Silvibacterium dinghuense: one gene and its partner. The protein of the gene in region 2 binds, or shares a complex with, the protein of the main gene of each other region. Links are inferred from orthologs where the notes say so. Each region holds a gene or a part of one and is shown on either strand. Other genes may lie near its edges. The genes, in order: groL and metK.

Region 1 (3,260 bases), on a different replicon or contig from region 2:
CTGCTGGCTCTTGCGGTGCTGCTGGCGTTGCGCGAGCGCCGCGCACTGTCGGGCATCAGTTATGCTCTTTCGGCCTGCGTGGTGAAATTCCTCTCGCTGATCTATCTGCCGGTTTTTGTGCTCACCATGCGCCGCTGGAGCGCATGGCTTGCCGGCACGCTGCTGACGCTCGCCGTCGTGTATGGATCGTTCGCAGCGATGCACCTGCCGATTCAGCAGCCGCTTACCGCTGAAGGCGACCACCGCGGAGCGGGATGTCTGCCGTATGTGATCGAGGTCCTGGCGGGCAGGCAACTGAGCGGACACCTGTGGGATGGCCTCCTGGTGCTGGCACTTCTGCTCATCCTCGGACTGATTCTGATTGTTTCCCGCAGTCACGAGGCGCAGCGTATCGCAATGGAGAAATGGCGCGGGGTGCAGCTCTACCTGCTGCTGCATGGCATGACTGCCATGACAATTGCCGTTCTTCTGCTCTCGAAAAAGTCCTGGCCGACATACGTGCTGATGGCGCTTTTTCCGCTGTGTGTCCTGGTCGCGCAGTCGCGGCCGCTTACGATCTGGCTCTTCGGGCTGTTTCAATGCGTGGCCGTGGTGGAACACAGCTTTTGGGCCTCGATCCTGAGCCAGCCGGATTCGGTGCAGATGCGGACGCTGCTCAGCGCGGGCAATCATGCGGCGTTTGTGCAGATGGGGCTCGAGATTCTGCTCCTGGCCGGGTATGTGCTGTTTTTAGGGATAGCAGTCCGCGGCATTCGCAGGAGTGCGTTAAGTCGTATCCCCATATCGCCATGGGATGAGCCTGCGGGGTAGCGAAGTGGTAGGGATGACGACTCTAAAACATTTGTTCGTGCCTCCCACCCAAGCAGAGCTTGGATGGGGCACCCAACCGCAGTTTTCCTTGATATGTGCAGCAAAAGCAGAAGCCCCGCCGGAACGGGGCTTCTGCTTTTGTGCCTGGACGGGTTAGTCCTAGTACATGCCTTCCATGCCGCCGCCGTGTCCGGCCGGGGCCGCTGCCTTGGGCTCGGGGATGTCCGAGACCATGGCTTCGGTGGTCAGCATCAGGCCGGCGATCGAGGCCGCGTTCTGCAGGGCAGTGCGCGTGACCTTGGTCGGGTCGATGACACCGGCCGCAACCAGGTCCTCGAACTTGTCGGCACCGGCGTTGTAGCCGTAGTGGTCGTCCTTGCTCTCGTGGATCTTGCCGACAACCACGGCGCCTTCGACACCGGCGTTGCTGACGATCTGGCGGAGAGGCTCTTCGATGGCGCGGCGGATGATCTGTGCACCGATCTTCTCGTCACCTTCGAGGGTCTTGATGAGCTCATCGACCGCAGGGGTGCTGCGGACGAGGGCCACACCGCCGCCCGGGACGATGCCTTCCTCGACGGCCGCGCGGGTCGCATGCATCGCGTCCTCGACACGGGCCTTCTTCTCCTTCATCTCGGTTTCGGTGGCTGCACCGACCTTGATGACGGCAACGCCGCCGACCAGCTTGGCCAGGCGCTCCTGGAGCTTCTCGCGGTCGTAATCGGAAGAGGTCTTCTCGATCTGGCTGCGGATCTCCTTGACGCGACCGGCGATGTCGGAGTCGCTGCCGCGGCCCTCAACGATGGTCGTGTTGTCCTTGTCGATGGTCACGCGCTTGGCACGGCCGAGGTCTTCCACCTTGACGTTCTCGAGCTTGATGCCGAGGTCTTCGGTGATGGCCTTGCCACCGGTGAGCTTCGCGATGTCTTCGAGCATGGCCTTGCGGCGATCGCCGAAGCCGGGAGCCTTGACGGCCGCGACGTTCAGGGTGCCACGCAGCTTGTTGACGACCAGGGTCGCGAGCGCCTCACCATCGACGTCCTCGGCGATGATGACGAGCGGCTTGCCCTGACGGGCGACCTGCTCGAGCAGCGGAAGCAGATCCTTCATGGAGCTGATCTTCTTCTCATGGATCAGGATGAACGGATCCTCGAGCGAGGCTTCCATGCGGTCCGGATCGGTGACGAAGTAGGGGCTCAGGTAGCCGCGGTCGAACTGCATGCCTTCGACGACGTCGAGCTGGGTCTCGAGGGTCTTCGACTCTTCGACGGTGATGACGCCGTCCTTGCCGACCTTCTTCATCGCTTCGGCAATGATGGTGCCGATGGTCGCGTCGGAGTTGGCCGAGATGGTGCCGACCTGGGCGATCATGTCGCCGGTGACGGGCTTCGAGAACTTGGCGAGTGCGCCGCCATGAACAGCACCGTTCTCGTCACGCTTGCCGACGATGGCCTCGACAGCCTTGTCGATGCCGCGCTTGAGAGCCATCGGGTTCGCACCGGCGGCAACCGTCTTCACGCCTTCGCGGTAGATGGCCTGGGCCAGGACAGTGGCGGTGGTGGTGCCGTCGCCGGCCACATCCGAGGTCTTCGAAGCCACTTCGCGAACCATCTGGGCGCCCATGTTCTCGAGGGAGTCCTTGAGCTCGATTTCCTTGGCGACGGTGACGCCGTCCTTGGTGATCGTCGGCGAGCCGAACTTCTTCTCGATGACGACGTTGCGGCCCTTGGGGCCGAGGGTGACCTTCACCGCGTCGGCGAGGGTGTTGACGCCGCGCAGGATGGCCTGGCGGGAGTCTTCCCCGTGCAGAATCTGCTTTGCCATTTTGTGTCTCCTTCAGATCTTTGGTTGAGCGGTCATCGCACCCACATCTCAAAATCGAGATGTGGGGCACCCGGCTCTTACCGGTTATGAAAGCTTGTGCGCCGAAGGCGCGAGTCGCTGGACGCGCAGTCCTACTTCTTGAGGATGCCGAGGACTTCTTCCTCGCGCATGATCAGGAACTCTTCGCCGTCGATCTTGATCTCGGTGCCCGAGTACTTGCCGAAGAGGATGCGGTCGCCGGCCTTGACGTCGAGCGGGAAGGTCTTGCCTTCGTCGTTGGACTTGCCCTTGCCGACGGAGATGACTTCGCCTTCCTGCGGCTTTTCCTTGGCGCTGTCGGGGATGATGATGCCACCGCGGATGGTCTCACCCTCTTCGACACGACGGACGAGGATGCGATCATGCAGCGGAGTGAAGGTGGTCGCTACAGTTGCAGTTGCCATTGCTATGCTTCTCCTTCGCGCGGGAATATCCCGCGAAATGCTGTGCTGAGTTCTGGACTGGACAGGAAAAACGTCCGACGGTCACCCCGGCATCCGGGATTTAGCACTTAGCACCGTCGACTGCTAACGTAGCTGGATTTTACGCGGGTTGTCAAGCCATAGAGCGAGAAATACAGATAAAAT
Region 2 (3,181 bases):
AGATCGCCGAACTCGCGCTCGACGAGGCGACACTGGAGCTGGCCGCTTCCGGCGAAGAGCCGCCACTGGAAAAATAGCCGGGGACAGCAACAGCTGTCGTTCCAACCTGAGCGGGATGGCTCCTGCGTCTCGCATAGTGGAAGAACCTGCAGCCGGGTGCCCACGTCTCGATTTCGAGATGAGAGAGTACAAACCGCGTAGAACAAGGGGCATTCTGCGAACCCATATCTTCGCTACCTGAGCCCTGAGCTTTAGCGCTTGCCCGGTCCGCCACCGCCGGTGAAAGAGCCGGTAGCGTGCTGCGCGGGCACCTCTTCAGGATGGCGCTGGTTTCGGCCGGTGTGCACGTTGTGCTCGAGCGCCTTGTGCTGCTCATCCGTTTTGGCGCTGTGACCGCTCTCGGCTTCGACGTGCTGCACGCTGGCAGGCGAATGGCTGGCAGTGTCCTGGGGTTTCTGGGGCATGGAGGAACCTCCCAGCTCAGTGGGATGCTGGGCCGCAGTCTTCGGTGGGCTTCTGCCCGGCGGTTCCTATTCGGTGGCGGAGGTCTTCACAAACGCCTCCCGCAACCGGGCCCAGGTTACTTCCAGCGTCTCGGGCAGGATGCGGGTTTCGGCGACGGCGGTCATGAAGTTGGTGTCGCCGACCCAGCGGGGCAGGGCATGGAGGTGGAGATGCTCGGCCACTCCTGCGCCCGCGGCCTGCCCCAGGTTCAGGCCCATATTGATGCCGTGCGGGCGGTAGGACTCGGTAAGTGCGCGTTCGGCCTGCTGGGCAAGCGCGGTGAGCTCCTGCGCGGTGGCAGAATTCAGCGCAGCAAAAGACGATCCATGCTGGTGCGGGACAACCATCAGGTGCCCGGAGCTGTAGGGATACCGATTCAGGCAGACGTAGTTATGTTCGGCGCGATGGACGATGAGTGCGGCCCGGTCGGCCTCCTCCGGCGGCATGCCCTGTGCGATGCCGTAGTCGGCGGCCGCCAGCAGGTTGCAGAAGACGCACCCACGGTCCTCCGGCCATGCTTCGAGCTCAGGCGGAACGCCTTTGCGGCCAGACTTGCGGTCGTCGGTGACGTAGGCATAGCGCCACGGGGTCCAAAGATGGTCCATACGGTAGAGCTTAGCGGATAGACGGGAGTGTCTGAGGTTCCGTGTGATGTTCATTCTTATTGGGCCAGGCCAATGAAAAACGGCAGGCCGTGAGGCCTGCCGTTTTCCGTCTGGTGCGTGCTGTCGGTTTAGACGGCCGCGATTGCGGCTGCCTGCTCCTTGAGCGCGGCGGCCTTGTCGGTCGCCTCCCACTGGAACTCGCTTTCCGTGCGGCCGAAGTGGCCGTAGGCAGCGGTCTTGCGGAAGATCGGGCGACGCAGGTTCAGGCTTTCGATGATGCCCTTCGGGGTGAGCTGGAAGTTGGCGCGAACCAGTTCCTCGAGCTGCTCGGAGGGGACCTTGCCGGTGCCGAAGGTCTCGACCAGCACGGAGACCGGCTCGGCTACGCCAATGGCGTAGGCCAGCTGGACTTCGGCGCGGTCGGCCAGGCCGGCGGCGACGATGTTCTTGGCGATGTAGCGGGCCATGTAAGCCGCCGAACGGTCGACCTTGGTCGCGTCCTTACCGGAGAAGGCGCCGCCGCCGTGACGGCCCATGCCGCCGTAGGTGTCGACGATGATCTTGCGGCCGGTCAGGCCGGTATCGCCCATTGGTCCGCCGATAACGAAGCGGCCGGTCGGGTTGATGTGGTACTTGGTGTTCTCGTCCAGCAGTTCGGCCGGGAGAACCGCCTGGATGACGTGCTTGAGCACATCCGCGCGGAGCTCTTCGGTCGAGATGTTTTCGGCGTGCTGGGTCGAGATGACCACCGCGTCGATGCGGACCGGCTTATGGTTCGCGTCGTACTCCACGGTGACTTGGCTCTTGCCGTCCGGGCGCAAGTAGGCGAGTTTGCCGTTCTTGCGGACCTCGGTGAGGCGGCGGCTCAGCTTGTGGGCCAGCGCGATCGGGGTCGGCATCAGCTCGGGCGTCTCGTTCGAGGCGTAACCGAACATCATGCCCTGGTCGCCGGCACCGCCGGTGTCCACGCCCATGGCGATGTCGCCGGACTGCTTGTTGATGGTCGAAATGACGGCGCAGGTGTTGGAGTCGAAGCCGTAAAGGGCGTTATCGTATCCGATGGCCGCCACCACGCCGCGAACGAGGGTCTGGAAATCGACGTAGGCGCGGGTGGTGATTTCACCGGCGATGACAACGAGGCCGGTTGCTGTGAGGGTCTCACAGGCAACGCGGGAATAGGGGTCCTGCTCGAGGCAGGCATCGAGGATCGCATCGGAAACCTGGTCAGCGATCTTGTCGGGGTGGCCTTCGGTCACCGATTCCGAGGTGAAAAGAAATCGTTGGCGTGCGGACAAAACGGAGTTCCTCCAGTTGTGGTGGGGATGTACGGCATCAGTGCCGGCCAGGAAACGGCTTCATGAAAAGGCTATCGGCCTGGAGAGGGGCCGGAGACAGTCAGAAACATCCCGTTCGTCTGTATCTCACTCGATGGTACTAGAGCAGGGCAGAGGGGTACAAAGCGAGGAAGCGAATGGGGAAATGGGATGGGTCACCGGCGAGATTCGCCATTGGCTGTGTTTCAGCCCAGGACAGAGCCTAAGACAGAGCCCGGGACAGAGCACGGAACAGCACCGGGGTTGCGAGCCGCCAGCGCGGGTAGCCTTCCAGCATTCTTAGCGGGCGATGGGACGGTGGAAAGCCAGGTCGGCGACCGTGGTGCTCGAAGAGAGAGATTGGTGCGGTGCGGCTTCGGCTGAGAGGCGATTGCTGACGTAGTGCCACACAAACCAGCCGAGAACCGCGAGCACGGCCAGCAGCAGCGCGACTCCTGCCCAGCGCAGGCGGAGTGCCGGTCGGTCGGCTTCTTCTGGTGTGCGTCCGCGGCTTACATTTTCGGCGAACTGAATCCAGTTCGCATCGTCATCCTTCAGCTGGCCCGAGCCGCGATAGGCGGACATGAAACGGTCTACCCAGGCCTCTTCGTCGAGGCCGACAATGCGGGCGTATCCCCGGACAATGCCTTTATTGAAGACACCGCCGGGAAGCTGGTCGAACTGGCCGGCTTCGAGCGCCTGGAGATGGCGGCTGCTGATTTTGGTGGCTTCGCTGATCGTATCCAGGCCGATGCCACG

The links.
Region 1: the proteins of metK (region 2) and groL are in contact, whole or in part, in a cryo-EM structure (PDB 8P4O), measured with the Escherichia coli proteins. The link is inferred for Silvibacterium dinghuense from one-to-one orthologs.

Annotation. Positions count from the first base shown.
Region 1 is NZ_SDMK01000002.1:338,564-341,823, forward strand. What follows is about bases 303-3,241. They hold groL (chaperonin GroEL), read right to left. Parts: upstream 2,635-3,241; coding sequence 970-2,634; downstream 303-969. Other genes in these bases: ESZ00_RS10640 (glycosyltransferase 87 family protein), read left to right, coding at 303-810; ESZ00_RS10650 (co-chaperone GroES), read right to left, coding at 2,766-3,077. Also shown: more of ESZ00_RS10640, read left to right, coding at 1-302.
Region 2 is NZ_SDMK01000001.1:1,477,589-1,480,769, reverse strand. Bases 322-3,181 are described here. They hold metK (methionine adenosyltransferase), read right to left. Parts: upstream 2,405-3,181; coding sequence 1,238-2,404; downstream 322-1,237. Other genes in these bases: ESZ00_RS05845 (helix-turn-helix domain-containing protein), read right to left, coding at 2,723-3,181; ESZ00_RS05855 (HIT family protein), read right to left, coding at 531-1,109; ESZ00_RS05860 (hypothetical protein), read right to left, coding at 322-464. In the rest of the region: ESZ00_RS05865 (DNA recombination protein RmuC), read left to right, coding at 1-77; more of ESZ00_RS05860, read right to left, coding at 252-321. UniProt on the Escherichia coli protein: Catalyzes the formation of S-adenosylmethionine (AdoMet) from methionine and ATP.